Regions from separate parts of the Brucella sp. NBRC 12953 genome, predicted to be linked through region 2. Evidence: riboswitches for the same ligand, from Rfam matches in the RefSeq annotation. Region 2 holds a riboswitch; the other holds the start of a gene.

Region 1 (15,901 bases), on a different contig from region 2:
GCAGCCTTCCTCAATCGCCAGTTTCCAGTAGTCATTGACGATGAGCTGGCAATCATATCGCGCGCAAATTTCGCGAGCTGCACGAATTTCTGCGCGCAGTTCAGCGTCGTTCTTATCCTTGATGCGCAGCTGCACGAGTTTGATGCCAAGCGGCACCATGCGCTCACACCAGCTGGCGCTGTCAAAGATCGGGTAGAACGGATCAAGGGCCATTACAAAAATGCCTTTCCGAGTAATGGAGTGGAGGGGGCAGCCATGTCGCGGGCTTCAATCGGATCGGCTTCATAGGCGATGCGCCCAGCTTCAACAGCGAGTGCAAAAGCGCGGGCGATAGCGGCTGGATCACCTGCTTTGGCAACGGCGGTGTTGATTAGCACGGCATCAAAGCCAAGTTCCATGGCGGTTGCAGCGTGCGATGGCACGCCAATACCGGCATCCACGACCAGTGGAATATCGGGGAAATGCGCACGCATGGTTTTAAGCGCATAAGGATTGTTGAGGCCGCGACCTGAACCAATCGGCGCGCCCCATGGCATCAACACCTTGCAGCCTGCCTCAATCAGTTTCTCCGCAACCACAAGATCGTCATTCATATAGGGAAAGACCTCAAAACCCTCATCGCAGAGAATTCGTGCTGCTTCCACCAGTCCGAAAGGATCGGGCTGCAACGTGTCGTGATCGCCGATGACTTCAAGCTTGATCCAGTTTGTGCCGAAAACGTCACGGGCCATTTTTGCCGTGGTGATTGCTTCGCGTGCGGTATGGCACCCGGCAGTATTGGGCAAAACCGAAACACCCAGATCCTTGATCAGTGTCCAGAAGTCCTGACCGGCACGCATATTTCCGCTCTCGCGCCGCAGCGAAACCGTCACGATTTCCGACTTTGACGAGCGGACGCTGTCAGCAAGAATAGAGGGGGACGGATATTGCGCCGTTCCCAATAGCAGGCGGCTTTCAAATGTTTTTCCGTAAAATTCCAGCATCTTAGCCTCCCTGCATCGGCGCGAGCACTTCGATGCGATCGCCTTCGCCGATCAGCGTTTCCTCGCGTTCATCGCCTGCAATGAATTCGCCATTGAGCGCGGTTGCGACCACCGCTTCATCAAGTTCGATTTCTGCAAGCAGAGCGAAAAGATTGGCGCTTTTGGTCTCAAAGACCTCGCCATTTAAAACGATGGTCATGCCAGGTTCTCCAGAAGTTCAGGTTGTTGTTCGGTCTTGGTTGCTGCCGCAACCGCCATGCGTGCAACAGCAGGCGAGAGCAGAAAGCCGTGCCGGTAAAGCCCGTTGACATAGATTGTCTGGCCACGCTTGCGCACACGCGGCAGGTTGTCGGGGAAGGCGGGGCGGGCATCGACGCCGGTTTCCAGAATTTCCGCTTCGCCAAATGCCGGATGCAGCGCATAGGCGGCGCTTAACATTTCCAGCGTCGAGCGAACGCTGATGCCGCCTCTCTCATCGCTTTCGATCATGGTTGCCCCGATCATATGAATGCCGTCACCGCGCGGCACGATGTAGAGCGGAATGCGCGGATGCAGCAGGCGCACAGGGCGTGAAAGATTGATGTCGCGGGAGCGAACCACCAGCATTTCGCCCTTTACGCCGCGCAGCTCCTGCAATTGATCGCGCGCTGCCAGACCACGCGCATCGACGGTGATATCGGTGTCGATTTTTACATCTTTCGCATCTTGCCCGAGATGAAAGACGACGCCTTTCTTTTGCAGGTTTTCGGCAAGTTCGATCAGTGTATTGCGCGGATTGAGGTGGCCTTCCTCAGCAAAGAAAAGCCCATGCCGGAAACGGCCTGCAAGGTCCGGCTCCAGTGCATCAATCTGTTCGGAATCAATTGTGTCGAAGGCTGCCGTGCGACGGGCGAAGCGGCGCAGTTCAGTCGTATCGCGTGTGTGGGAAATGACGAGCGTGCCCTTGCGGTGGACTGTCGAAACATGCCGTTCCCACCAGCTAATCGCTTCTTGCCCCAGCCTGACGACGGGCTCTTCCGCACTCTCGCCTTCGCACCACGGGGCCAGCATTCCGCCTGCAAACCAAGAGCAACTGTCGGAGCCGATTGCGGTGCTTTTGGCAACCACAGTGACGGCGTGGCCTTGGTCACTAAATTCTGCGGCACAGGCAAGACCTGCAACACCCGCGCCGATGATGGTGACGCGCATTATGCAATCTCCCACAAGGCGTGGAAATGATGCACGGGGCCGTGCCCGCTTCCGACCTGCAACGTGTTAGCGGACCGGATGGCCGCTTGCAGATAGCTGTGCGCTTCACGAAGGGCCTTTTCCATCGAAAGCCCCTTGCCAAGTCCCGCTGCAATTGCTGATGAAAGCGTGCATCCGGTGCCATGGGTGTTCTGCGTGTAGATACGCGGCGCTTCCAGCTGGATCGTCGGCAGATTTGCACGGATGAGAAGGTCGGTGCAGATGTCGCCCTCAGCGTGCCCGCCTTTCATCAGCACAGCCTTTGCACCAAGCTTGAGCAAAGCGCGCCCCTGTTCTTCCGCCTCATCATTATTTCGCGCGATGGCACAATCGAGCAGGCAAGCTGCTTCCGGTCGGTTTGGTGTCAGAAGGCATGAAAGCGGGATCAGTTTTTCGCGCAATGTCGAGATTGCGGTTTCGCTCAAAAGCCTGTCGCCGGATTTCGCCACCATCACCGGATCAAGAACCACCGGCCCAGAGAAATGCCCAAGGCCTTTGGCGATTGTCTGAATGGTTTCCGGCACCGACACCATGCCGATCTTGACCGAAGCCACATTGAGATCGCTGAAGACTGCATCAATCTGTGCCGCAACGATTTCAGACGGAACATCGTGGACTGCTGTGACCGCTAATGTGTTCTGTGCGGTGATCGCTGTAATGACGCTTGCACCATAGACGTTCAGTGCTGAAAAGCTCTTTAGATCAGCCTGAATGCCAGCACCGCCGCCGCTGTCGGAGCCAGCAATAGTCACGCAAATAGGCACGGATGCACCATTGCTGCTGCTTGCTTTTGTTCGGGAGAGGCTTTGTCTTAAGTCCATCATGTCGTCTCTCATTCCGAACGGAAAATTGAGACGTCATGAACGGGTTTTGGGGCTTTGCCCCACGGAAGATGAAATCCTCCTTGTTCGCGACGCGCCAAACTCCGTTCCCTACGCAGGTATTACCCGGATCAGGTTCAATGGGTTAACGCGGTCAGCGTCTCTCAGCCTTTTGTGTCGCAAGGTCGGATGGAAAACCGTTTAGCGCTTTTCCTGATCTTGCTTCGAAGGCACCCCAACGAATTTTGTGTCTTAAGCATAGGCCGGAACAGCAGGCCGGTCAAGAGACTGTAAAACGACAAATTGCAGGCGCTAAATTAGGGATTTTGATAATTTGTATATAATTTGTTAAAATTATATACTGTAAGCTATCCACCGGATTGCATCGTCCTGCTACAGACAGTTTGATCTGATTCTCCGGGTTAACTCTCGCATGAGAGCGGAAAACATCCAGTCAGGATTTGTCTGATGAGGGACCAATGATGAGGAAGCGGGAAGCCGGTGAGGCTCACTCGGGTGATGCGATGGTGCGCACATCCGACGAGGATTTCCGTATTCTTTTTACAACTCATCCGACACCCATGTGGGTCTATGATCCTGAAACGCTAGCATTCATTGTCATGAATGAAGCGGCCCATGCGCTTTACGGCTATTCTGCAGACGAAATCCCCGGCATGACAGTGCTTGATATCCGTCCGCAGACCGAGCGGGAGCGGATGTTTGCAGCCGTGCGCGACAGAAGCGATCTTGAGCGTCCCGAACGCTGGCAGCATCTCAAAGCCAACGGCGAAACCATCGAGGTTCTCACTTACGGACGCCAGGTCGTCTTCGACGGCAAGCAGGTCATTCTGGCAATCGTTCAAGACATGACCGAACTGGCAGAGGCGACCCGGCAGGCAAGTCATGTGCAGTCTCTGCTTGATGGACTGGTCAACAACATGCCGCTTGGTGTTTTCGTCAAGGATATGCAGGACGAAGGCCGATATGTTCTCTACAATCAGGCAGCGTCCACGATCAGCGGTCACAATATCGACCATGTAGTTGGCTCGATCGACGCCGAAATTTTCCCAAGCGAGGAAGCAAAGCTTCTGACGCAGCAGGATCGGCTGGCAATGCGCCGCGGCGATGTGTTGACGATTGAGCGGGATATTCGTTGTGCTGACGGCACACCGCGCCGGATGCGGATCATCAAACGTCCCATTCCACCTGTTGAAGGCGATAAATCGCGTTACCTGATCGGGCTTGTCGAAGATATTACTGAGCGACGCGAGACTGAACAGCGCATGACGCATATCGCCATGCACGACAGTCTGACGGACCTGCCGAACCGTGCCTATTTTTCGCAATATATTGAAAATATTCTGAAAAAGGGCGACAGCGCTCCGGCGTTTGCGCTGTTCTATCTCGACATCGACCACTTCAAGACCATTAATGACAGCAGGGGCCACCAGATAGGTGATCTGCTGCTCAATCAGGTGGCGACGCGTCTTAAGAACATCACGACTTGCGATCAGTTTCTCGCGCGACTTGGTGGCGATGAATTCGCCATCATCTATCGCAGCGATGCGATTTCGCAGATTGCCATGTTTGCGGACCGCCTTCTTTCAGCTTTTCAGGATCCGTTTGATCTCGGTGATACGACGGAATTCGTGTCTTGCAGTCTTGGTATCGCTCAGGCGCCTCTGCATGGTGAAGATACCGACGTGCTGATGCGCAATGCTGATTTGGCGCTTTATGCCGCCAAGGCGGATGGTCGGCGAACGTTCCGCTTCTACCAACATTCGCTGCGACTGGCTGTTGAGAAACGCCATGCGATGACAACTGATCTGCGGGTGGCCTTGGCCGCGAAGCAGTTCGAGCTGCATTACCAACCGATCTTCAATCTGGAATCAGGTCGTATATCCGGGTTTGAAGCCCTGCTGCGCTGGCGTCATCCATCGCTGGGCATGGTCTCGCCGGTTGAGTTCATTCCGATTGCAGAAGAAGCCGGGCTTATCGGCCCCATCGGCGATTGGGTGCTGAGACAGGCTTGTTGTCAGGCAGCTTCCTGGCCGGATGAGATCAAAGTTTCGGTCAATCTTTCTCCGGTGCAGTTCAATCAGACGACGCTGCTCGATTCCGTCACGGAAGCGCTTGATGAGGCGGCTTTATCTCCAGAACGTCTCGAACTTGAAATCACGGAATCCGTTTTCCTGCAAAACAGCAAACACAATATCGAACTGCTGTTTGAGTTGCGTCGCCTGGGTGTGCGGATCGCCATGGATGATTTTGGCACTGGCTATTCATCGCTCAGCTATCTGCGCTCGTTCCCGTTCGACAAGATCAAGGTTGACCGCAGTTTTGTATCGGGCATCGAAGTCGATACCCGTGATCTCGCGATCATTCAGGCGGTCGCCACGCTGGGCGCTGGTTTTCGGATTGTAACGACTGCTGAAGGCGTGGAAACCACGCAGCAGCTTGAATGCCTGCGCAAGCAGAATTTCGGCGAGGTGCAGGGCTTCCTGATGGGGCGTCCGATGCCTGCAGCTGAGGTGCCCGAATTCATCCAGACCCGCTGCGGATCAATCCTCGCTGTAATGCAGCCGCAGAACGAAATGGCCATCTGAAAATCATTTATGAATAAGGCTTGACCTTCCAACGGTGGGAAGGGTTACTTATGATGCAACTCAGTATCTAGCCCTTTAAAAAGGGGCTGCAGCATCGGCTCAAAAATCGGCAACGATCTTCGGAAAGCACGATGCGCAGAAGAAGGGATTGCCATGAACAAGCCAGTCAAATCCGAAAACACAAGTTTCGCCATTCCCGTCGAGGGCATGAGCTGTGCCTCTTGCGTGTCATCTGTTGAGAAGGCTGTCGCGAAAGTACCGGGCGTTGACAAGGTGTCTGTCAATCTTGCAACCGAGCGCGCCGATGTGACCTTCAAGGCCGCACCCGACATGCCAGCAGTCATCGACGCGATCCGCAAGGCAGGCTATGATGTGCCATCAGGAAGTGCCGATCTCGCCATTGAAGGCATGAGCTGCGCCTCCTGTGTGAGCAAGGTTGAAAAGGCATTGAATGCCGTGCCAGGCGTAACCCGCGCCAGCGTTAATCTCGCGACCGAACGCGCTCATGTCGAATTGGCTGGCCAGGTGCCGCTTGGTGATCTTGTCAAGGCGGTTGAAACCGCGGGCTATGAAGCGCGTTCTCTTGAAGAGGCACGCAGCGATGCCAAGCAGGAAACGCAATCTGACAAGCGCGATGCGGAAGCGCTTGAGCTGAAAAAGAACGTCATCCTTGCTGCGGTTCTGACCCTGCCGGTTTTCATTCTTGAAATGGGATCGCATATCGTTCCAGCGGTGCACATGTTCGTCATGGACACGATTGGAATGCAGAACAGCTGGTATTTCCAGTTTGTGCTGACAACACTTGTCCTCTTCGGCCCGGGTATGCGCTTTTTCAAGAAAGGCATTCCGGCCCTTCTGCGTGCCGCACCCGACATGAACTCGCTGGTGGTTGTCGGAACAGCCGCCGCATGGGGCTTTTCTGTCGTTGCAACCTTCTGGCCGGATATTCTGCCGGCAGGAACAGTCAACGTCTATTTCGAGGCCGCTGCTGTCATTGTCACGCTGATCCTGATTGGCCGTTATCTGGAAGCTCGTGCCAAGGGCCGAACCTCGGCTGCGATCAGCCGTCTCGTTGGCTTGCAGGCCAAGTCGGCCCGCGTGCTCCGCAATGGCGACGCGATCGATGTGCCACTTGAAGATGTGCGGGTCGGCGATGTCGTTCAGGTGCGTCCGGGCGAGAAAGTCCCCGTCGATGGCGAGGTGATCGAAGGCTCGTCCTTTGTGGATGAATCGATGATTACCGGCGAACCCGTACCCGTTGCCAAAGAAGAGGGCGCGGAAGTCGTCGGCGGCACGATCAACAAAACCGGCGCCTTCACATTCCGTGCAACCAAGGTTGGCCGCGATATGGTCATCTCGCAGATCGTGCGGATGGTTGAGGACGCGCAGGCTGACAAGCTGCCCATTCAGGCCAAGGTTGATAAGGTCACTGGCTGGTTCGTGCCTGCAGTTATGGCTGCTGCGGTCCTTACTTTCATTGCATGGCTGGTTATCGGCGGCACAGCCATGATGGGCTACGCGCTGGTCAATGCTATTGCGGTTGTCATTATCGCCTGCCCATGTGCCATGGGGCTTGCAACGCCGACCTCGATCATGGTGGGCACGGGTCGCGCTGCAGAATTTGGCGTTCTGTTCCGTCGTGGTGACGCGCTGCAAACGCTGCGTGATGCATCGGTGATTGCGGTCGACAAAACCGGCACGCTGACACAAGGTAAGCCGGCTTTGGCGCATTTCGCTGTTGTCGATGGCATCGATAAGGATGAAGCCCTGGCGCTGGTTGCAGCGGTGGAAGCACGTTCCGAACATCCAATTGCTGATGCGATTGTGACGGCTGCAAAGGAAAAGGGACTGAAGCTTGCCGATGTTTCGGCCTTTGAGTCCGTTCCCGGTTTCGGGCTTAAGGCCAGCGTTTCGGGTCGTGAAGTTGCCATTGGTGCTGATCGCTATATGGCAAAGCTCGGTCTGGATGTAGCGGTGTTTGCGGATGATGCGAGCCGTCTTGGCGATGAAGGCCAGACCCCGCTTTATGCAGCAATCGACGGCAAGCTCGCTGCCATTATCACGGTTGCCGACCCGATGAAGGAAACCACGCCTGCCGCCATTGCTGCCATGCATGAGCAGGGTCTCAAAGTCGCGATGATTACCGGCGACAACCGCCGCACTGCTCAGGCGATTGCCAAGCGCCTTGGCATTGATGAAGTGGTTGCGGAAGTGCTGCCGGACGGCAAGGTCGAAGCTTTGAAGCGCCTTTCGGCTGGGGGCAAGCGCATTGCCTTTGTGGGTGACGGTATCAATGATGCACCAGCTCTGGCTTACGCCGATGTGGGTATTGCGATTGGCACAGGCACCGATATTGCGATTGAAAGCGCTGATGTTGTGCTGATGTCAGGTGATCTGCGTGGCGTGGTCAATGCGATTGCAATCTCAAAGGCCACAATCCGCAACATCAGCGAAAACCTGTTCTGGGCTTTTGCCTATAACGTGGCGTTGATTCCGGTTGCCGCTGGTATTCTTTATCCGTTTACCGGCACGCTTCTTTCGCCGGTGCTGGCAGCAGGTGCGATGGCGCTTTCTAGCATTTTCGTACTGAGCAATGCCTTGCGCCTGCGCAGTTTCAAAAGCCCAATGGCCTGATTATAGGGTTATCCTGTCGGCAGTCTTCTCGCTGCCGACAGGCGATATTGCTTTTAAACATTTGCCACTGGATTTTTTATTTTGCCGCCTATGTGGATGAGCAGGCAAGCCGTGTTGCGCAGCAATCAATTTGCTGCGACACTTCTACCAATATGAGGCCTACCCAAATCAGAAATGCATCGAATTCGGTTTAATCCGTGCATCTTTGTTTCAAGTAACAGTCATGCACGGCGGGACTGCAGTCACTACTTGAAGGGGGTAATGTCTTGCTTGTTTCTCTGACGTCTATTCTGTTTTTACTGATTGGTCTTGCGCTCGGCGCAGCCGGTATCTACCTCGCCACATTGGGTGGCAGCTGGGCCTTCATAGCGATTGCTGTAGGCTTTCTGCTGACCGGCTTCTTTCTTCTCAAACGAAGCTCTCTGGCGCTCTGGATTTACGCGCTGGTCATCCTTGGAGCGCTCGGCTGGGCGGTTTATGAAGTTGGCTTCGATTGGTGGCGGCTTGGCTCAACCGGCGGCATCATTGTTCTGCTTGGCCTTTGGCTGCTCACGCCATGGGTCAGAAAGCCGCTGAACGGCGGTGGCTTGCCACTCACGATAGCGACGCTCGCAGCACTTGTTGTTGCCGGCTATTCGATGACGCAGGACCCAACCAGCATCAATGGCAACCTACCAACGGAAAAGGTTGCCGCAACGCCTGATCTCGGTGGCAATGTGCCTGATGGTGAATGGCACCAATATGGGCGCACACCTTACGGACAGCGCTACTCGCCGCTTGCACAGATAACGCCTGAAAATGTCTCCAAACTTCAGGTCGCCTGGCAATACCAGACCGGTGATGTGAAGCAGCCGGAAGATGTGGGTGAAACCACCTATCAGGTGACGCCACTCAAAATCGGCGACTCGCTCTTCCTTTGCACGCCGCATAACTGGGCTATCGCCCTTGATGCTGCGACCGGCAAGGAAAAGTGGAGGTTCGATCCGAAGGTCGGCTTCAACACCGATCGCCAGCACCAGACCTGCCGTGGCGTCAGCTACTGGAAGGATTCGACTGCAACTGCTGGTGCGAAATGTTCAGAACGCGTTTATCTGCCGACGTCTGACGCTCGTCTGATCGCGCTGGATACGCAAAGCGGCGAGATCTGCACCGATTTCGCCAATGGCGGTACGCTCGATCTCAGCCACGGCATGAAATATAATCCGGCAGGTTACTACTACTCAACCTCGCCACCGGCGGTCGTGGGTGACAAGATCATTGTCGGCGGTGCCGTCAATGATAATTACTCGACTGAAGAACAGTCGGGCGTCATTCGCGCCTTCGATATCCGTACCGGAGAGCTGCTGTGGAACTGGGATTCGGGAAATCCCGATGTCACCACACCTCTGCCGGAAGGCCAGCACTATACGACCAATTCTCCGAACAGCTGGTCGGTATCAAGTGTTGATGAAAAGCTTGGTCTGATCTTCATTCCACTTGGCAATCAGGTGCCGGATCAACTCGGCATGGGCCGCAGCGAAAATGTCGAAAAATATTCGTCGTCCATCGTGGCGCTGGATGTGAACACCGGGCAGGTGAAGTGGGTTCGCCAGACCGTCCACCACGATCTGTGGGACATGGACGTGCCAGCACAGCCGGTCCTGCTTGACATCAACGGCGTTCCCGCGCTGGTTGGTCCGACCAAGCAGGGCGATCTCTATGTACTCGACCGCCGCACTGGCGAGCCGATTATCCCGATCAGTGAGATGGCAGCACCGACCGGCGCAATCCCGGAAGATCACACATCACCAACGCAACCGATCTCTGATCTGACATTCAGCCCGCCACCGCTCAAGGAAAGCGATATGTGGGGCGTGACATTGTTCGATCAGCTCGCTTGCCGCATTGCGTTCCACAAGCATTTCTATGAGGGACGTTACACGCCGCCTTCTCTCAAAGGCACGATTGTCTATCCGGGCAATTTTGGTGTCTTCAACTGGGGCAGCGTGGCGGTCGACCCTGAGCGTCAGGTGATGTTTGGTATGCCGACCTATCTCGCTTTCACCTCGCGCCTTGTGCCGCGTGCGGATATTCCGCCGCGCGGTCAGGACGAGAAGGGCAGCGAACAGGGCCTGAACCGCAATGATGGCGCGCCTTACGGCGTGTTCATGGGGCCATTCCTGAGCCCGCTGGGCATTCCGTGTCAGTCGCCGCCATGGGGCTATGTCGCGGGTGTCGATCTGCGCACAGGCAAGACGGTCTATAAGCACCGCAACGGTACGATCCGTGACATGGCACCGGTTCCGCTGCCATTCAAGGTGGGCGTACCGGGCATTGGTGGTCCGATGATCACCGCTGGTGGCGTAGCCTTCCTGGGTGCTGCGGTGGATGATTATCTCCGTGCTTATAATCTCACCAATGGTGAGGTTCTGTGGGAAGCGCGTCTGCCTGCAGGCGGTCAGTCCACACCAATGACCTACACCGTCGGTGATCAGCAATTCGTGCTGATGGTCGCGGGCGGTCATGGTTCGGTCGGCACCAAGCCGGGCGACTATGTGATTGCCTATACGCTGCCGAAATAAAGCGCGTCTTTCGGACCGAGATGCGCGTAATACCAAAACTCCATGAGTATGACTCATGGAGTTTTGGTTAAGCCCGAGTGGCAATTGAACTTTTTCAAGGCGTGATGCGTCAGCATCTTGAGCCGCCTTGGTATAAAAGTAATCGACAGCGCACATCAAACAGAAACGCCGGGAAATTCCCGGCGTTTTGCTTTTATGCTCTTATCTCTCAAAGGCGCCCGTCAGATTTTTCCGTGCAACAATTCGCCTTTGCGCGGGGCTGGGCGAACGGCCTTCGGTGCGCTGTGGCTGGCAAGCTCATGGATGATCGGGCAATCGGGCCGGTTGTCGCCATGGCAATTATGGGCGAGGTGACGCAGCGTATCAGCCATGTTCTGCAACTGCTTCATCTTGGCTTCGAGGTCTTCGACATGCTGCAATGCGACTTTCTTCACATCGGAAGATGCACGATTGCGGTCGCGCCAGAGGGCAAGCAGTTCCTTGATCTGTTCGACCTGAAATCCAAGATCACGACTTGATCGGATGAAACGCAGCGTTTCGACATCATTTTGCGTATAGACGCGATAACCCGAGCTGGTTCTGTCGGCAGCCTCGATAAGCCCGATGGTTTCATAATGGCGGATCATTTTCGCCGATATGCCCGATGCTTTGGCGGCTTGCCCGATATTCATCCCATTCCTCGCTGTTTCCTGATTTTACAGGATATAGGAACGGTGAGGCGCTATTCAAAGAGCCTTTTGGGCAAGTATTATACGATTATCAGGCTGAAAAATTTTGATGGTTAGAAATTCCCTCCTGTCAGATAGCTGACAGGAGGGACCGTCTCGAAATATATAATCAGGCAGAGAAATAATTCTGCGTGCCGTGCGCCTCGATAGCCTGTGCAAGGCGTTCCAGCGCATGAACATAGGCTGCCGAGCGAACAGTTACCTTGTGTTGCTTGGCATGGTTCCAGATGGCGCGGCCTTCACGTTCCATGATGGTCTTCAGGCGCTCATGGATTTCTTCAAGCGTCCAGTAATAGCCCTGGCGATTCTGAACCCATTCAAAGTAGGAAACCGTCACGCCGCCGGCATTGGCCAGAATATCCGGTAGAACGATAACGCCCTTTTGCTCGAGAATTTTGTCGGCTTCGGGCGTCACAGGACCGTTTGCCAGCTCAACAATCAACTTGCTCTTGATGGAAGCGGCGTTGTCGACATGGATCATGTTTTCCATGGCGCTTGGCGCAAGCACATCGCAATCAACTGCAAGCAGTTCATCAGCGCTGATCGCTTCATGACCGTTGCTGCCAGCGGTGGAAACAACCGACTTGCCCTGATCCTTGGCTTTCAACAACAGGTCAAGATCAAGACCGTTTGCGCAATAAACAGCACCCGACGAATCCGAAACGGCAACGATCTTATGGCCGTCGCTGGCCATCAGTTTTGCAAAGAACTGACCGGCATTGCCGAAGCCCTGAACGGTGACGCGAAGCTGCGAAGCAAGGCCAAGATCATGCGCCAGATGGCGAACGAGATAGAAGCCGCCGCGTGCGGTCGCATCATTACGGCCCAGCGAACCGCCAAGTGCCAGTGGCTTACCGGTGATAACCGCAGGCGAAGACTGGCCGACGATCTGCGAATATTCGTCTGCCATCCAGCCCATAATCATGGAGTTGGTATAGACGTCCGGTGCCGGAATATCGCGGTCCGGGCCGATAATGCCGGAGAAAGCCTGAATATAGGCACGCGAAAGGCGCTCAAGTTCTGCCTTGGAAAGCTTGCGAGGGTCGACCTGGATTGCACCCTTGCCGCCGCCGTAAGGCAGGTTCATGACGGCGCACTTGAAGGTCATCCAGAAAGCGAGTGTTTCGACTTCTTCAGCCGTTGATTCGGGATGGTAGCGAATGCCGCCCTTGGTTGGTCCGCGGGTGTCGTCATAACGGCAGCGCCATGCAAGAAAGGATTTGCGCGAACCGTCATCCATACGGATCATCAAGCGCACTTTCATCGTTTCACGGGCGTATTTCAGCTTCTCGATAACATCCGGATCGATATTGATGTGGCTTGCAGCCTCGTCCAGACGAACGAGTGCGCTTTCGAGTAGATTCTCCTTAGTCATCAAATCACCTTTCTTGCTTTTATCCCTCTTTAAAGAGGCGTTTATGAACGCTTGAGTAGCGCTTCACGCAATAAAAGAAAAGAGAAAAGGACAACAATATTGTCCTATTATGATAAAAACTATTTGGAAGCTTTCTAATATTATTAGTTACTAATATTAAGGACTTGGCGGTTCCATCTGGTTGTCGTCTCGGACAACCAGAAATCTGCCAAACCCAAGCTTGACCAATCAGGCGCTGGTCAGCTCTGCTTTAAAAATCCGCGCTCAACACCTTCCGCGATAATCCGCTGTGCAGCTTCCCAAAGCGTGTCTGATGCGTGGGAAATCGGTGACTTCCGGTCAAGCACCACAGGCGCAGTTACGCCCGGCGTATGCCAGGTGCCGCCACTTGTGAAGAAGTTGTGCAGGAGTGGCTGCAGCCGATCCATCGCGCGGGCAAACTGCGCTTCTGCTGTTTTGCGTGCCTCGAACTCATCCCAAAGGGCGCGGAATTCCAGCGCCTGATCTTCGGGCAGAATGCCGAATATCCGGGTGGTTGCCTGCATTTCACGCTCTTCCTGATCGAGTGCACCCGCGTCGTCATAGATGAAGGTATCGCCTGCATCGATCTCAACGATGTCATGGATGATCAGCATCTTGAGCACACGCAGCAGATCGACATTCTCATTCGCATGTTCCTGCAAGACCATTGCCATCAGCACCAGCTCCCAGGTGTGTTCGGCATCGTTTTCGCGGCGCGACGCATCCAGCAGCGGTGTCCGACGAATGACCTGCTTCAGCTTTTCGACTTCAAGAATGAACTGGAACTGTTGCCGCAATCTGGCATTCGGCACGAGACTCGCGAATTCGCTTTCAGGCAGGTCGAGCGGCTTAAGCGGCAGTGTGTCGGTCATTGGCAATCCAGTCGTAGCGTTGGTCGAAACAATCAAATGCCCGGCTACTACTGGCTTGCTGCCGATCGAATTGCAACGCCTAATCATCCATGAAGCATCATGTCGCGAAATGGTGCCGATGTCGTATTTATGACGTCTTTTGACGCAAGCCTGCTGTCGATATCGTCTGCGACCCAATACAAATATCTACAGAGGTTTTTCATGCGCCACATGGGAGCGTGAACCGTAAGACTGGTGGTTTGTATATGTCCCGCTTTTCGTTAGCTTCTATCGTTGGCAACGCGCTTTCCGGTAACAAGAACTGGAAGCCGCAATGGCCGAATGCCGAACCCAAGGCCGAATATGATGTGATCATTGTCGGCGCTGGCGGGCATGGTCTGGGTGCCGCCTATTATCTGGCCAAGGAACATGGCATCACCAATGTTGCGGTCATCGAAAAAGGCTGGCTTGGCGGCGGCAATACCGGGCGCAACACCACCATTATCCGTTCCAACTATCTCTATGATGAGAGCGCGCATCTATACGAACATGCGATGAAGCTGTGGGAAGGCTTGAGCCAGGACCTCAACTACAATGTCATGTTCTCGCAGCGCGGGGTGATGATGCTGGCGCATACGGTGCATGATGTGCAGAGCTTCAAGCGTCATATCCATGCCAATCGTCTCAATGGCATCGACAATGAATGGCTGACCAAGGAGCAGGCGAAGGAATATTGCCCACCGCTCGATATTTCGGCCAATGCGCGTTATCCGGTTGTGGGTGCCACCTTGCAGCGGCGCGGCGGCGTTGCCCGTCACGATGCGGTTGCATGGGGCTATGCACGCGGTGCGACGGAGCGCGGCGTTGATATCATCCAGAATTGCCCGGTTACGGCCATTCGTCGCGATGCATCGGGTCGTGTGACCGGCGTTGATACGCCACGCGGTTTCATCAAGGCGAAGAAAGTGGCGGTGTCTGCTGCTGGCAGCACATCTATTGTCATGGATACGGCAGGCGTACGCATGCCGCTTGAAAGCTTTCCGTTGCAGGCGCTTGTGTCCGAGCCGGTTAAGCCGATCTTCCCTTGCGTGGTCATGTCCAACACGGTTCATGCCTATATCAGCCAGTCTGACAAGGGCGAGTTGGTGATCGGTTCCGGTACCGACCAATATGTGTCCTACAGCCAGCGCGGCGGCCTGCCGCTGATTGAGCATACGCTTGCGGCGATCTGCGAAGTCTTCCCGATCTTCACCCGTATGCGGATGCTGCGCAAATGGGGCGGTATCGTTGACGTGACGCCGGATCGTTCGCCGATCATTGGCAAGACGCCGGTTCCGGGCCTGTTTGTGAATTGCGGCTGGGGCACGGGTGGCTTCAAGGCGACACCGGGTTCGGCGCATGTCTTTGCGCATACAATTGCCCGCGACGAGCCACACTGGATCAATGCGCCATTTACGCTTGAACGCTTCACCACCGGTCGCCTGATCGATGAAGCGGCTGCGGCCGCCGTAGCTCACTAAGCAGATAGGGGAAACACAAAATGCTTCTTATCCGTTGCCCTTATTGCGAGATGGAACGCCCGGAACTGGAATTTGCCTATGCGGGCGAAGCGCATATTGCGCGCCCAGCCGACCCATCGACGCTTTCCGATGATGAATGGCGCGATTTCCTGTTCACGCGTTCCAATCCACGCGGCACCCATTATGAACGCTGGCGGCATATCAACGGCTGCGGTCGCTTCTTCAATGCGGTGCGCGACACGGTGAGCGACAAGTTTGTCACTACCTACAAGGCTGGTGAATCCCGTCCTGCTTTGGCAGAAACTCCGGCTGCGGAGACGAAATAATGACCGATATGCGCATTCATAACAACGGCCGTGTTAACAAGGCCAAGTCCGTGCGGTTCAGCTTCAACGGCAAGACCTATTCCGGTTTTGAAGGTGACACGTTGGCTTCCGCTTTGCTTGCCAATGGCGAACATCTGGCCGGTCGTTCGTTTAAATATCACCGTCCGCGCGGCATTCTCTCTGCTGGTTCCGAAGAACCGAATGCGCTGATGGGCGTCTCAAGGGGACCGGGTCGCTATGAGCCGAAC
Region 2 (15,901 bases):
ACCGGCGGCAATTTTAAGCAGAGTGGATTTGCCGGAACCATTGCGTCCGACCAGCGCGATGCGGTCGCCCTCGCTAACCGAGAGGGCTGCGTCCTCAAGCAGCGGCGTGCCGCCAAAGGTTAGCTTGATCTGATCGAGGCGAAGAAGCGGAGGTGCCATGGTTCTCTTTGAAAAATGCCGTTGAAATTTCTGCCCTGCTTGTCGAGGACAAAACGCATTCTGTCAAATGGGTATGGCCAAAAAAGAAACAGGCCGGGTTTCCCCGGCCTGTTTGTTGAATTCAAAACCGCTCAGCGGCTTGGGCACCTTAGTTACAAGGTGCTTCGTATGTGCGACCGTAATTGTCGCGGTAACGGCAGTATTGAACGCCATTACGGGTCTGTGCTGCACCGAGAAGCGTACCAGCGACGCCACCGATAGCTGCACCAGCCAGAGCACCGCGACCGCTGCCGCCAATTGCACCGCCGGCGAGCGCACCAAGAGCTGCACCACCAACGCCATAGCCGGCAGTACGCTGTTCAGCCGTCGTGCATGCTGCTGTTGAGAACGCAAGCGCGCCGACGATTGCAATCATGGAAAGACGTGATTTCATGAAACAATCTCCTACTTAAAGTTACACCAACACCGACTTTGCGTCCCCAATTTCGGCGTAAAGCAGATCTTACCCGCTTGGGAACATTTACAATACGTTTCGACCGTCAGCGTCAAGCAGTTTCAATTGATAAGGTTAGCAGCCGTCCTAAAGCGGGGTCTCTTCACCAAAGTTAGCTACGAGTATCGCAAGACCAGAACGCACGGAAACACAAAGAGTTCCACGCACAATGTTGGATACGGTCCAGGAAGAGCCGAAAGGCAGTGTCACATTATCTAACGGCCACTCGGCATTTTTGATCGACAAACCTTCAACTGTGCAGAAATTTATGACGCTGAACGATGTGCCGTCTGCAAAATCATAGAGATAATCACCGGGCACCAGCGGCCATGCTTCTTCCTCTCCACTTGAGAGAAGAATGTTGCGACCGTCCGCTGCCTGAGCTGTCGCCATGGTGAGGTGCAACAGCGTATGATCGGTGCGGGCGCCGCCAAAAGCACCGCACAAAATGACCTTTTCGGCGCCACGCTCATAGGCTTCCGACAGCGCAAGCTCACCATCGGTCATGTCTTTGGCGCGCGGAAAACTCTTCTGCGGCACATGGGCATACTGCTTTTGCAAAGCATCGGAAGCGGAATCGAAATCCCCCAGCCACAGTTCCGGCTCCACGTCCAGCGCGGCCGCATGACGTATGCCACTGTCCGCCGCAAGAACACGCGCTCCTGCAATCTGGCTTTTCAGGCGATCCGTGACGACGAGATCGCCGCCGAGTAGAATGACAAATGTGCTCATAAACCGCTCATAACATGCAGAAATTATAGCTGAAAGCCCGCATTGCGATCCCTTGCCCTTCGTGATGCAAACATCTATTGTCAGCCCTGCTCTAACGGGGTGCCATTCAATCTCTGAATGGCTGAGAGGCCGCACTCCGGCTAACCCGCTGAACCTGATCCGGTTTGTACCGGCGGAGGGATTAGATGCTGACCGATTTCCCAAGCGGCGCTCAATCTTTTCGAATAAAAGAAAGGAATGCCGTTATGCGGCTTTTATCTCTGCTTACCCTGTCGCTGACCGCAGCTTTTGCCTTTGCGCCTGTTGCGCAGGCCAAAGACAAGCTGACCATCTATACCTATGACAGCTTCGTTTCCGAGTGGGGTCCAGGTCCAAAGGTCAAGGAAAATTTCGAGAAAGAATGCGATTGCGAGCTGGAATGGGTGGCATCGGCTGATGGCGTAGCACTGCTCAATCGCCTGAAGCTTGAAGGCGGCAATACCAAAGCGGACATCGTCCTTGGCCTCGACACGAACCTGACCACGGAAGCACGCGCCACGGGCTATTTCGCGCCAAGCGGCATTGATCTTTCCAATGTCAAAGTGCCGGGCGACTTCAAGGACGATATTTTCGTACCTTATGATTACGGCTATTTCGCCATCGTCTATGATTCCGAGAAACTGCCAAATCCGCCCAAAAGCCTGAAAGAGCTGGTCGAAGGCGATCCTTCGCAAAAGATAGTCATTCAGGATCCGCGCACATCGACACCGGGCCTCGGCATTCTGCTCTGGATCAAATCGGTCTATGGCGATCAGGCAGGCGAAGCATGGGAAAAGTTGCAGAAGCGCATTCTCACGGTTACTCCGGGCTGGTCGGAAGCATATGGCCTGTTCACCAAGGGTGAAGCGCCAATGGTGCTGTCCTACACCACCTCCCCTGCCTACCATATGATTGCCGAGAATACGGAACGCTATAAGGCGCTGGCTTATCCTGAAGGCAATTACCTTCAGATTGAGCTTGCCGCCCAGACAACAACGGGTGCAAAAAACCCGCTGGCGCAGAAATTCCTCGCATTTATGACCGGCCCAGGCTTTCAGGATGTAATCCCTGAAACCAACTGGATGTTCCCGGCAGGCAAAACATCTGCACCTCTTGCTGCCGCCTTCGACAAACTGCCGAAGCCGGAAAAGACACTTCTCATCCCGGCAGACGAAGTTGCAAAGAACCGCAAGGCCTGGGTCGATGAATGGCTGGCAGCTTCCAGCAAATGAGTGAAACGCTGACCAGCACCCGGCCAGTCCAGACAACGCCCGCAATCAAATCTCTTGCGGGCGTACTGGCGCTTGGCTTTCTGGCAAGTCTGGTCGGCGGCTCACTAATCGCCCTGGGACTTGAGGCCAGCGGCTTTAGCTTCAGAATATTTCTTGATCCCTATCTTCAGCGTATTGCACGTTTCACGATCTGGCAGGCGGTTCTGTCGAGCCTGATTTCAGTGCTGTTTGCCATTCCTGTAGCGCGCGCTCTTTATTCGGAAGCCCGTTTTCCGGGGCGCGGATTGATCCTGCGCCTTTTCGCGCTGCCGCTCGCCCTGCCCGCCCTTGTAACTGTGCTCGGCATTACCAGCATTTACGGGCGCAATGGTTTTATCGCGCAGCTATCGCAGACGCTGGGATATCCAGTACAACCCGATATTTACGGCTTGACGGGCATTCTGATCGCGCATGTGTTTTTCAATATGCCCTTGGCGGTGCGGCTCATTCTGGCAGCCTATGAATCGATTCCCGCTGACTACTGGAAACTCGCAGCACAACTCGGCATGAAGGGCACAGCTCGCTTTCGCCTGATTGAATGGCCGACCATAAGGCGCAATCTGCCCGGCATGATCGGCCTTATCTTCATGCTCTGTGTAACGAGTTTCACAACGGTTCTCACACTCGGCGGCGGGCCACGCGCCACTACACTGGAAGTTGCAATCTATCAAAGCCTGCATTTCGACTTTGATCCAGCACGCGCCGTGGCACTCACACTGGCACAGCTGACACTCACTGTGCTAATTCTCGCGGCCTTACGCCTCACGGGTCGACCTTCGGAAGAGGGTTTCACTCTCACCACTGCCCCACGCCGCTATGGCAGGCCAGATGGCCTTGAACGCCTCTTCAACATTGTGGCGATTGGCATCGGCTTTCTCTATGTGGCTTTGCCCGTTACGGGCATTGTGGTGTCCGGTCTTGCTGCTGATCTCATGCGCCTGATGAGCGAAAGAGCCGTATCAAATGCTATTGGCACCAGCGTTGTTCTGGGATTTGGCGCAGCGCTTCTTGCCGTCATCCTATCGCTTTCCCTTGTGATAGCGCGCGAAGCAACCAAAAGCAGGCGCTTGGCTAATCTTTTCGATACGGGTGCAAGCCTCATCCTTGTGATGCCGCCTATCGTCATTGGTGCTGGCTGGTTTATTTTGCTGCGTCACTTCACCGACCCATTCACGATGGCCCCTTTCATGGTCGTGACAGTCAATGCGGCAATGGCAATGCCTTTTGCCGTGCGCCTGCTGCGTCCGGCATGGGATACATCAGCTGTTCGTCATAATCGACTTTGCGCGCAGCTCGGCATATCCGGCTTCAACCGGTTGCGGCTCATCGACTGGCCAGCCATTCGCAAGCCTTTCGGCATGGCATTCGCATTTGCGATGGCGCTTTCGCTTGGTGATCTCGGAACCATTGCGCTTTTTGGCAGCGACGCGCTGCAAACCCTACCCTATCTGCTGTTGCAGCGTATGGGCAGCTACCGCACATTCGATGCAGCGGGCCTTGCCCTGATCCTCGGAATCTTATGTCTTTGTCTGATGATGATTGCCGACCGCGCAGCCGCGTCCCGAAAGGAAATACCGCTCCCATGAATGCGCTCAGCAAGAGTAGCCTCAGCGAAATCAAGCTCCATGATGTGCGTTTCAGCTATGGCGAAACAGTGATGGAATTCAGAGCGACCATTCCGGGCGGTGCGATTGCAGCCATTGTCGGACCAAGCGGCTCTGGCAAATCCACTCTGCTGAACCTGATCGCCGGTTTTGAAACCCCGCAGTCAGGGCAAATCAAAATCGGCAATGAAGATGTAACAAGCCTGCCGCCAGCATCTCGGCCCGTATCGATGGTGTTTCAGGAAAACAATCTGTTTGCTCATCTGAGCGTTGAACAGAATGTCGGGCTTGGCCGCTCTGCGAACCTGAAGCTCAACCAGCAGGACCGCGCCGCTATCGCGACGGCACTGGAGCGTGTGGGGCTGAAAGGCAAAGAGAACCGCAAACCCGAAGCGCTTTCGGGCGGCGAACGCCAGCGCGTCGCAATTGCACGCGCGCTGGTACGGGCAAGACCCGTTTTATTGCTGGACGAAGCCTTCGCATCGCTTGGCCCTGCTCTGCGGCACCAGATGCTTGATCTTGTGCGGGAGCTGCACAAGGAAAACGGCATGACCGTTCTGATGGTCACGCATACGCCGGAAGACGCGCTCTATCTCGACGCACTGTTGCTATTTCTCGACAATGGCCGAATTTCCGCACAAGGCCCTGCCCATGAGTTGCTGTCGCCATCTGGACCGGAAGCTTTGAAACACTATATCGGTGGTGAAACCTCAAAGCTCAAATAGAGTTAACGCTGTGGACATATTTTGTTCGCATTCGCCTTGAAGAACGGCTTTGAGGACTGATCTACTTCTTGTAGGTACTTCAGTCTATGGCTAGATTTGCGCCAATGCTATCGGTGCTGATTCAATTGCGAGGGTAAAATACTGTTCCGTCACACGACCCGTCTCCGGGCCTCCCTGTGTCTCCCCCTTTCTCTGCCAGAACGGGCACAGCGCAATTGGCGGAAACCAGCCATTGGTTTTGGCTTGCTTGCTGTCAGCTTGATATCAGGCTGTCAGTCGATCAATTCAAGCAAAGATCTTGGGCTGCAGCCTTCTTCAAATCCTGTCACCGTTGAAAACGTCACGCGTAACGACCGGCTGGCACAGATCGGCGCGCAACAGCATCCGCGCATCCTCGCCACCTATGGCGGCGAGTATAAAGATCCGAAGCTTGAACGCATGGTCGCCAAGATCGTCGGCAATCTGACAACGGTTTCCGACAAGCCGGATCAGACCTATCGCATCACAATCCTCGACAGCCCCAACATTAATGCCTTCGCTTTGCCGGGTGGTTTTCTTTACGTAACGCGCGGCCTGCTGGCGCTGGCTAACGACTCGTCCGAAGTCGCAGCCGTTATCGCGCATGAAATGGGTCACGTCGTTGCCAATCACGGCATTCTTCGTCAGGAGAAGGAAGCCGAAACTGCTATTGCAGGCCGTGTCGCAACCGAAGTGCTGCATAATGAGAGCGCAAGCCGCGAAGCAACCATCCGCGGCAAGCTTCGTCTTGCACAGTTCTCGCGCAATCAGGAACTGCAGGCCGATGCTATCGGCATCAAAATGATTGGCGAAGCAGGCTACGATCCTTTTGCCTCCGCCCGCTTCCTGCAGTCTATGGAAGCCTATACCGATTTCCGCTCCGTATCGGGTGCAACCGATGCAAGCCTCGACTTCCTTGCAAGCCACCCGGCAACGCCACAGCGCATTCAGCTTGCGCTCGGCCACGCGCGCCGCATCGGTGCGCCGGGTGTCGGCACCACGGATCGCGATTCCTTCCTCAATGGTATCGACGGGCTGCTTTACGGCGACTCGCCAAATGAAGGCTATGTGCGTGAGCAGACCTTCATCCATCCAAAGCTCGGCGTAACCTTTACGGCTCCTGCTGGCTTCACCATCGACAATTCTGCCAATGCCGTCATGGCCAGCGGTCCGGGTGAAGTGGCAATCCGCTTTGACGGCGCATCGCTGCCTTCCGGCTCAAACCTCACCGATTATATCAAGTCGGGCTGGGTGACAGGGCTTGATGAAAGCTCGATCCGTCCGATCACGATCAACGGCATGCCTGCTGCAACTGCGAGCGCAAGCGCTGATCGCTGGCAGTTCGACATTGTGGTGATCGGCACCAACAATAAGGTCTATCGCTTCCTGACGGCTGCTCCAAAAGGCAGCACTGCTCTGCAGCCTGCATCGCAGACCGTAACACAGTCCTTCCGTCTACTGACGCCGACCGAACAGGAAGCGCTCAAGCCATTGCGTATCCGTGTCGTGACAGTGAAGCCCGGCGATACAATGGGCAGCCTGTCCGCACGTATGCAGGGCACAACGCGTAAACTTGAACTCTTCCGCCTGCTCAATGCCATGTCGGCGGGCGCGACAGTTTCCGTAGGTGATCGCGTCAAGATCATCAGTGAATGAAGCATGTCGCATGAATAGTTTAAATCACGAGACGTTTTAAGCCCATGGAAGTCATCGTCGAGTCATTGCTTGCAGGCCAGATCGCTCCACTGGGACCGCGTGGCGCACCGAGCGGCATCGATAAGAAGCCGGTATCTGGCCCCGTTCGTTTGCTGCGTGAGGGGCTCGAATGCGACGCACAGGGCGACAGGAAAGTGCATGGCGGCCCCGAAAAGGCCGTCCATCATTACCCGCACGATCATTATGCAACCTGGGTTGACGATGTTGGTGAAAATCCGCGTCTCGAAATGCCCGGTGCCTTTGGCGAAAACATTTCCACCACCGGACTGACCGAGCATAATGTGGCGGTTGGCGATCGTTTCCGCCTTGGCAGTGCGCTCGTTGAAGTCTCGCAGGGCCGCCAGCCTTGCTGGAAGCTCAATGCCCGCTTCGACATTACGGATATGGCAATCCGCGTACAGAAGAGCGGCCGCAGTGGCTGGTATTACCGGGTTGTTGAAGAGGGTATAGTCAGCGAAGGCGACACGATGCGCCTCGTCGAGCGCCTGTCACCGGAATGGACGCTGCATCGCGTATGGCATCTGCTCTATGTGGACATGCTCAATTATGAGGAGCTGGCGTTGATGGCCCAGATTCCACACCTTGCGGACGGCTGGAAGCGCTACGCTATCCGCCGCCTTGAAAATCGCAAGGTCGAAGATTGGTCAGCCCGACTTCAGGGAAATCAGGCCTGATAAGCCGCCATCTCATGCTGGTCGAGTAACGCCAGTTTAAGCTTTTCCATTGCCCGGCTTTCAATCTGGCGAACGCGTTCCTTGGAAATACCGAGCTTTTCGCCCAGTGCTTCTAACGTCACGCCATCATCGTCGAGCCGACGCTCGCGAATGATGTGCAGCTCACGTTCGTTCAGCGCATGAAGCGCCGTATGAAGCCAGCTGACGCGACGCTCCATATCGATCGTGCTTTCCACGACTTCATCCTGCAAAGGATGATCATCGACGAGAAAATCCATCCGTGTGGAAGTGCCTGATTCATCATTATTCATTGATGCCGACAAAGAACTATCGGAGCCAGACAGCCTGCTATCCATGAACTCGACATCTGTTGCCGAAACCCCGAGCTGGGTCGAAATTTCGCGATAGATATCGGCTTTGCTCATCGTCTCGTCTTCCTGCGCAAGCTTGGAGCGCAGACGACGAAGATTGAAGAAAAGAGACTTTTGCGCCGAGCTGGTACCACCGCGCACAATCGACCAGTTGCGCAGGATATAGTCCTGCATCGATGCGCGGATCCACCATGATGCATAGGTGGAAAACCGCACTTCGCGATCAGGATCGAAACGGGCAGCTGCTTCCAGAAGACCAACATAGCCTTCCTGAACGAGATCGCTCATCGGAAGCTTGAATTTTCTGAAACGACCGGCCATCGAAATTACCAGTCGCATGTGCGAGGCGGTAATCCGATGCAACGCATCCTGATCCTTGTTTTCTTTCCAGCGAATGGCGAGGTCGCGTTCTTCTTCGCGTTCAAGGTAGGGCGCAGACATCGCATTGCGGATCATCGATTGGGAGGATGCAGCTGGCGCTTGAATGCTGCGCGCAGATATCGGCAAGCGTGTCGGCGGAACGGTGGAGGAACTGCTCATTGATGACTGCTTCATCTGGCTCTCCTGTTCTGGCTGCGGTGCTCTCAGGGAAATCTGAGGCCCGAAACTGAAACTATTCCAGCTCTGCAAAGAACAATTGAATGAACATCTTGTATTCGTTCAAACTGCCTTTCACAGACCTGTCCTGAGGCCAGACTGGTACGCCGCAAAACAAACCCGCTACGAACTGGTTTGAGAAGAACGCAGAAAGTACCCTCCGGTTCCATCCGGAGTGCGATAAATCTTTGAGATACCAAGAAAATAGGACACATAGCCCGTTGGGCAAGAGCAGCTACTCTTCGCCCCATAAATAAAAAGCCCGCCAATGGCGGGCTTTTTTATAGCATTTCCAGCAAAAGTGCGAAGCGGTTTTGCGTGGGACAATGCATAAAACAAACAGTTACAGCGGTTCTAACGATTCATTCTTAACTGGAACCGCTGTAAAGAAATGCGGGCGTAATTGATTACGCTGCTTCGACTTCATCACCGTCGACATCGCCTTCAGCGTCGGCATCAGCCTTGGTACGCTTAGGGCTCTTGGCGAGATTGGTCTCGATAAGACGGACAGCTTCAGTATCTGAAAGCTTGTTCACAGCTGCGATTTCGCGCGCCATGCGATCCAGCGCTGCTTCATACAGCTGGCGTTCCGAGTAGGACTGCTCTGGTTGATTTTCAGCGCGATGCAGATCGCGGACAACTTCAGAAATCATAATCAGATCGCCGGAATTGATCTTTGCATCATATTCCTGAGCGCGGCGCGACCACATGGTGCGCTTCACGCGTGCACGGCCCTGAACGACCTTGAGAGCACGCTCAACATAGTCGGTTTCCGACAGCTTGCGCATACCGATGCTGACAGCCTTGGCGACTGGCACCTTGAGGCGCATCTTGTCTTTTTCAAAGTCGATAACAAAAAGCTCAAGCTTATGGCCGGCTACTTCCTGCTCTTCGATCGCTACGATCTGGCCAACGCCGTGAGCTGGATACACAATGGACTCACCGGTCTTGAAACCCTGACGAGCCGGTGTCTTCTTCTGCTGGGATGTCATACGCTCTAATACTCCCTGTTGTGCCCGGCGCAACTCGCCGGTTTACACATGATATCGACCGCGCCACTTGGGAGAGGCACGGAAGTCGTTGCGGTTTGAACTGGAAGCGCGTCTCGGACACAGATTTATCTACCGGGAAGGTTGGTTAGGGACGGACGCGAAATCGCAAAAATCCGTTCCGGTGCCATACAGCCCAGTAAAAAAAGCTAGCCCTTTCAGAGATTAATGCGTTTGCGCCACGAGTTGACGTCCAGTCACCGAAATTATCTGTGCAACTTAACACAATTTTGCGCAAGAATCAACAAATTGCCAAATATCTTACTTTCGGCAACTTTAGACGCCCTTAAAATAGGCGGTATTCGCGCATTCGTGCAGACAAAACGCGCCCGCAATGCGATTTTTAGTCGCCCGAACCCGGTTCTGCCGAGAAAAACTGCTCAAGCTTGCCAGTTACGCCGTCCATTTCCTTGGCTTCAGGAAGTTCATCCTTCTTAGCCGTCAGATTAGGCCACTTGGCAGCATATTCAGCATTCAGCTCAAGCCACTTATCAAGACCCGGCTCGGTATCCGGGCTGATGGCTTCCGCTGGGCATTCCGGTTCACAAACGCCGCAGTCGATGCATTCATCGGGATTGATGACGAGCATGTTCTCGCCTTCATAGAAACAGTCGACAGGACAAACCTCGACGCAGTCCGTATATTTGCAACGAATGCAATTATCGGTCACGACATAAGTCATTGTCCAACTCCTGTTGCCAACCTTCTATTTGAAGGAACGGCTTATCTATCCTGAACTGGCTGTTTGAACACTCAGATCGGACATCTGAATGATTTCGCTCCGGTCACGACATATGTGTCACGCATATGGTGGCTACGGCGTGTGGCTTGCTTGCCAGCTCATGCCCTTGCAATCGCCAACGGTGAGGTAACGACTTTATCTGCCTATGACAAGAGCCCAATCGCCGCAATATCACTATGTCACGAACATCTGAAACGACATTTCGTTTATGAACCTAAACGCGGAAAAGACTTTTATTTTAAGGCTTTGATACGCAATTTCTATCGCGCAGAGGCGCTATCCTGCGTCATCGCGTCCGCCATAGAGCGTTTCCTGCTTCAATTGAAATGCTCTATCCGGCCGCTTTTACGCGCATCGCTGCCCGAAAACCAAGGCTCACTTATTGGGATTCACTCTAATTACCGCGCAAACGATCAGTTTCGCGACGTTCTTTCTTGGTTGGACGGCCTGCACCGCTTTCGCGTCGTGGCTGTATTGGCTCAGCGACCTGATCTCCCGGTACGGGTTTGGGCGTCATATCTTCATAAAGAAGCTGCGCTTCGGGCGCTGGACCGCGCCGCTCGCCAGGGGCAAGTATCTTGTAAACCAAAATGCGCCGATCAAGCGTGATGGTCAAAACATCGCCGACTTTAACCTGATAGGCTGCCTGCTCAATCTTATCGCGATTGACGCGGACTTTGCCGCCGACGGCGAGTTTCGCCGCCAGCGATCTTGATTTGACCACGCGCGCAAAGAACAGCCACTTGTCGATCCGCTGTCTTGCGCCGTGTTCGCCGGTCATCTTACTTCTTCAACTGCTCCTTGAGCGCCAGAAGCTTGGCAAAAGGCGAATCGGGATCAATCCGTACCGGACGTTCCTGTTCCACGCGTTTGTTGCCCTGATGATTATTGCCATGGTCACGCTTAGGCTGACGATCGCGATTGCCATCGCGTGGCTTGCCTTTGAAGCCTTCGCGCTTGTTCTGGCCTTCGCCATCATGGTTGCGGCGATTCTTGTCGAAACGCTTGCCACCACGATTGTCACGCGCGTTCTGGCCTTCGCCGCCTTCCGAACCGCCTTCAGACTTGCGAGCCTCATTGCCCTGGCCACCCTGTGGGCGGTTATGGCGCTGACGGTTCTGGTCCTGATTACGGTTATTACGGCCTTCAAAACGGCCCTGACGCCACAGAAGAACAGGCTTTGGTTCTTCTGCAGGCGCTTCAGTAAGCTGAACGGCAGGCTTTTCTTCGCCAGAGACTTCCGCTGCAGCAGCAGCTTCAACCGGTGCAGGTACAGGTTCAGCTGCAGGAACAGCAGGCTTTGCTTCGCTCGCAGGTGCGGCAGCAGGAACAGCTGGTTTGAAGACGGTATCTTCAACAACAGCCTCCGCTTGCGCGGCGGCAGCCGCAAATGCATCGAGTTCAGCGAGCTTTGCTGTGACAGCGGCAGCTTCTGCAGCTTCATGGCGATAGCCAAGGCTCTTCAGGATTTCTTCCATATCTTCGGTGGTTGCACCGAGAATGGACATCATCGCCGGCGTGACGATGAAGCGTCCGCCATCATAAGCGCCTTCCGGACGAGTGCCCGAACCCGGACGCCAGGCAAGAGCCGGACGGATCAGGTCAGCAAGACGTTCCAGAATATCGATACGAACAGCACGACGACCCAGCACGCGATAGCCTGCAAGGCGGTAGAACTGGTGATCGAAAGCCGGATCGACGACAACCGATGTACGGCCTGCAGCCAGAACATTGACCACGTCACCATAACCGGCACGTTCGCGACCATCGTTCTTCAATGCCCAGAGCAGCGTGATGAGGCCAGCAGGTGCAGGCTTCAGCAGCATTGGCATGAAAACATGATAGGCACCGAAGCGCACGCCAAGACGGCGAAGAGCGGCACGGGAATCCTGATCAAGGCCACGGACTTCCTCAGTCACATCGCGACGCTGAAGAATGCCGAGGCTCTCGACGATCTGGAAAGCCAGACCGCGCGTCATACCGGTCAGCGCATCGGCGGCGCTGAGATCGGTCAGAGGCTTCAAAATGGTTTCGATATGATGCGCCACAAAACGTTCGATGCGGGCTGCAACCTTGTCGCGTGCCGGACCGGTCAGCTGCTCATCAGCTAAAATGACCGCGCGTGGCTTCAGAACATCGTCGCCTGCAACCAGCGTTGCGACAGTTGCGCCGACCCAGCGAAGAACGCCATCCGAACCGAGTGCGAAGTCGCCGTTGGGAGCAGCAGCGAAACGCTCCGCACGACGATCAAACTCGGCGGCCAGCGCCTTTTGTGCAGCCGTCTTTACTGCCTTCGCATCCGGTCCATCGGACTGAACGTCGGCTGTAAAACGGAATCCTTCCAGTTGCCCGACATTATGGCCTTCGACAATTACGTCTCCGGTCGAGCTGATATCTGCTTCTAGCATGGCATTCTCTCTCAGGCGCCTCATAAGCACGCTTGTCCTGCGGTCTACAAAGCGTTTCGTCAACCTTTCATGCAGCGCATCGGACAATCTGTCCTCAATTTCGCGCGTCTTTTCCTGCCAGTGTGTCGGATCGGCAAGCCATCCCGGCCTGTGCGACACAAAAGTCCAGGTACGGATTTGCGCCACGCGGTGAGACAGAGTGTCGATTTCCCCCTCTGTACTGTCGGCGCGGCGCACCTGTTCGCTCATATAATCTTCATCAACGCTCCCTCGGCGGACCAGATCCTGATAGATGGTTGCTATGATATCGGCATGTTGTGCCGGCGCAATCTTACGATAGTCGGGGAGCGCACAGGTATCCCACAAAAGTTCGATCCGCGCAGGCGAATTTGCAAGCCGCACAATGTCTTCGTCTTTTGACAAATTTTCAAGCGCCTGTTGATCAACAGCAGGCAGCGCCTTGGTCAGTCCTTCGATCGGCGTCGGCGTTTCCAGAGAATAACGCAACGCGCTCAACGATGAAAAATCGAAACGCCCTGTACGCCATTGCATAACTTTCACAGGGTCAAAGTCATGGGCTTCAACCCGCTCGACCATTTCATCGTCCAGCGGACGCACCTGCCCGGTCACACCAAATGTACCATCGCGCAGATGACGCCCGGCGCGGCCTGCGATCTGTCCAAGCTCAGCCGGTGTCAGGTCACGATACTGATAGCCATCGAATTTGCGATTCTGTGCAAAGGCGACATGATCAACATCGAGATTGAGCCCCATGCCAATCGCGTCGGTCGCAACCAGAAAATCGACATCGCCAGACTGGTAAAGCTCAACCTGTGCATTGCGCGTGCGTGGGCTAAGAGCGCCCATAACCACCGCTGCACCGCCACGTTGGCGGCGGATCAGCTCGGCAATGGCATAAACTTCTTCCGCAGAGAAGGCCACAATCGCTGAACGATTTGGCAGGCGGATAATCTTCTTTGAACCAGCATAAGTGAGATGCGACAGGCGCGGACGCGTCACCACCGTAATCCCGCGCAACAGCTTTTCAAGAATGCCGCGCATGGTGCCTGCACCCAAAAGCAGCGTTTCCTGACGTCCGCGCAGATGCAGAATGCGATCAGTGAAAATATGGCCGCGTTCAAGATCGCCTGCCAGCTGCACTTCGTCGATAGCCACGAAAGGCATATCCGTGCGGCGTGGCATGGCCTCGACTGTGCAGACGGAATAACGCGAGGTCGGCGGCGTGATCTTTTCTTCGCCAGTAATCAGCGAAACATTGGCAGCCCCTACCCGCTCAACCACACGATTATAGACCTCGCGCGCCAAAAGGCGCAGCGGAAGACCTATCATGCCACTGCCGTGCGACAGCATCCGCTCGATAGCGAGATGCGTCTTGCCGGTATTGGTTGGCCCCAGAACCGCAGTAACACTGCGGCCGCTCAAGGTCAGCGGCAGATCATGGGCAGGGAGTTGGTTCATGCCAATAATAGAATTCCCGGAACAAATGCCATACGTAAAGCCATGCGTTAGCACTATATGACTTGAGCCGAAAGCGCTCCTGTTAAGTTTCAATCCATGTTTCGGGACGTTTCCGGCACGATCCAGTCTTTACTGTTCTATCCGGAACTTATCTCGCGTGCACCCTGAAAAGAACAAAACGGCTTTCAAATGACCATCCGTTTTAAAACACAGGATTGAAGGTTGGTCTTCCATCAGTCCGCATCTTAACAAACGTGCCTTTTAATAAATAGAACGACTCTGGAACGAATCGGCGACGAATCGCTCACAGAACTTCCTTCGCCTTTTGTTCACGGCAACATATAGTGGCTGAATGCCCAATTCCCACTATATAATGAATCACCTCAGTTAATACTCAGCCCGAAACCAGAACAAACCTGCGGCCGCGTTAACTTTTATCTCGGAAGCCATTCTGCGAGCTGAGGCGTCAGATGGTCTATTTATAAAATATCAATATTTCCTGACAGTTAGTTAAAGCTTTCGTCACATGAGAACCGATTTTCATTAACCTTCAGGCCAAAGCCGGAACGAATCGGCGACGAATCGCTGATCCGAATATTTTCCGGCTTTGTTCTCACCAGATATAGTGGCAGAACTTATTCAAATACCCTAGAGCGGCAAGAATTCGCCGCTCCATGACAGTGATACTGACGCTCGCTGTTAACTTTTGAACCTCTTATACCAAGGCAGCTCAAGATGCTGACGCGCCACGCCTTGAAAAAGTTAATCTCCACTTGGGCTTAACCAGAACACCATGAGCCATACTCAGGATGTTACGGTCTCATGGCGTTTTGGTATTACGACCGCTCAACGCACATGGCGACACCCATGCCGCCACCGATGCAAAGGGTTGCAAGTCCACGTTTTGCGCCACGACGCTTCATTTCATATAGCAGGGTGGTCAGCACACGTGCACCCGACGCACCGATCGGATGGCCAATCGCAATTGCACCGCCATTCACATTGACGATCTCTGGATTAATACCAAGATCGCGAACGACAGCACAGGATTGGGCTGCAAAGGCTTCATTCGCTTCAACCAGTTCCAGATCAGCAACCGTCCAGCCTGCCTTTTCAAGCGCTTTACGGGTAGCAGGAATTGGTCCAGTCCCCATGATCGATGGATCGACACCCGCTGTTGCCCAGGAAACGATCTTCGCAAGCGGCTCGACTCCACGTTTTTCAGCTTCATCCGCATCCATCAGGACAACAGCCGCCGCACCGTCATTAATGCCGGATGCATTGCCAGCCGTAACCGTGCCCTCCTTGTCAAAGGCAGGCTTGAGCTTTGTCAGCGCCTCGATTGTTGCACCAACGCGGATATATTCATCCGCAGATACAATCGTCTCGCCTTTGCGGCTATTTACGGCAAACGGAACAATCTCATCCTCGAAACGACCTGCGGTCTGTGCAGCTTCGGCCTTGTTTTGCGATGCCAATGCGAATTGATCCTGATCATCGCGGCTGAGCTGCCACTGCTTGGCGATGTTTTCTGCGGTGATCCCCATATGGTAACCATTGAAGGCATCCGTCAGGCCATCCTTGATCATCGTATCGATCATCTTGAAGTCGCCCATCTTCACGCCGGAACGCAAATGCGCGCAATGGGGTGCCATGGACATCGATTCCTGACCGCCTGCCACAATGATCTTCGCATCGCCCGACAGAATCTGCTGCATACCGAGTGCGACGGCACGCAGGCCTGACCCACAAAGCTGGTTGATCGAGAATGCAGTCGTTTCCTTGGGGCATCCTGCGGCCATCGCAGCCTGTCGTGCCGGGTTCTGCCCCTCGCCTGCCGTCAGC

The links. A riboswitch is a leader RNA that binds a small molecule or an ion and turns the genes downstream of it on or off. The one in region 2 is predicted to bind thiamine pyrophosphate.
Region 1: another riboswitch for thiamine pyrophosphate. It lies ahead of thiD (bifunctional hydroxymethylpyrimidine kinase/phosphomethylpyrimidine kinase); the one in region 2 lies ahead of thiB (thiamine ABC transporter substrate binding subunit).

What each region holds. Positions count from the first base shown of each region.
Region 1 covers NZ_BAABSV010000002.1:188,787-204,687, reverse strand. The annotation lists gene ABWV94_RS04890 (thiamine phosphate synthase) at 1-213, opposite strand, end outside; gene ABWV94_RS04885 (thiazole synthase) at 213-983, opposite strand; gene thiS (sulfur carrier protein ThiS) at 985-1,182, opposite strand; gene thiO (glycine oxidase ThiO) at 1,179-2,171, opposite strand; gene thiD (bifunctional hydroxymethylpyrimidine kinase/phosphomethylpyrimidine kinase) at 2,171-3,031, opposite strand; TPP riboswitch at 3,123-3,279, opposite strand; gene ABWV94_RS04865 (putative bifunctional diguanylate cyclase/phosphodiesterase) at 3,514-5,637, shown strand; gene ABWV94_RS04860 (heavy metal translocating P-type ATPase) at 5,791-8,271, shown strand; gene ABWV94_RS04855 (glucose/quinate/shikimate family membrane-bound PQQ-dependent dehydrogenase) at 8,538-10,832, shown strand; gene cueR (Cu(I)-responsive transcriptional regulator) at 11,054-11,503, opposite strand; gene ABWV94_RS04845 (Glu/Leu/Phe/Val family dehydrogenase) at 11,670-12,935, opposite strand; gene ABWV94_RS04840 (HD domain-containing protein) at 13,175-13,828, opposite strand; gene ABWV94_RS04835 (sarcosine oxidase subunit beta family protein) at 14,074-15,327, shown strand; gene ABWV94_RS04830 (sarcosine oxidase subunit delta) at 15,348-15,653, shown strand; gene ABWV94_RS04825 (sarcosine oxidase subunit alpha) at 15,653-15,901, shown strand, end outside.
Region 2 covers NZ_BAABSV010000008.1:92,496-108,396, reverse strand. The annotation lists gene ABWV94_RS18490 (ABC-F family ATP-binding cassette domain-containing protein) at 1-159, opposite strand, end outside; gene ABWV94_RS18485 (YMGG-like glycine zipper-containing protein) at 308-592, opposite strand; gene ABWV94_RS18480 (thiamine diphosphokinase) at 740-1,384, opposite strand; TPP riboswitch at 1,470-1,582, shown strand; gene thiB (thiamine ABC transporter substrate binding subunit) at 1,630-2,634, shown strand; gene thiP (thiamine/thiamine pyrophosphate ABC transporter permease ThiP) at 2,610-4,259, shown strand; gene thiQ (thiamine ABC transporter ATP-binding protein) at 4,256-5,002, shown strand; gene cdlP (cell division protease CdlP) at 5,195-6,676, shown strand; gene ABWV94_RS18455 (MOSC domain-containing protein) at 6,721-7,410, shown strand; gene ABWV94_RS18450 (RNA polymerase factor sigma-32) at 7,401-8,336, opposite strand; gene ABWV94_RS18445 (CarD family transcriptional regulator) at 8,786-9,370, opposite strand; gene fdxA (ferredoxin FdxA) at 9,771-10,109, opposite strand; gene ABWV94_RS18435 (RNA-binding S4 domain-containing protein) at 10,564-10,950, opposite strand; gene ABWV94_RS18430 (helicase-related protein) at 10,952-14,056, opposite strand; gene ABWV94_RS18425 (acetyl-CoA C-acetyltransferase) at 14,893-15,901, opposite strand, start outside.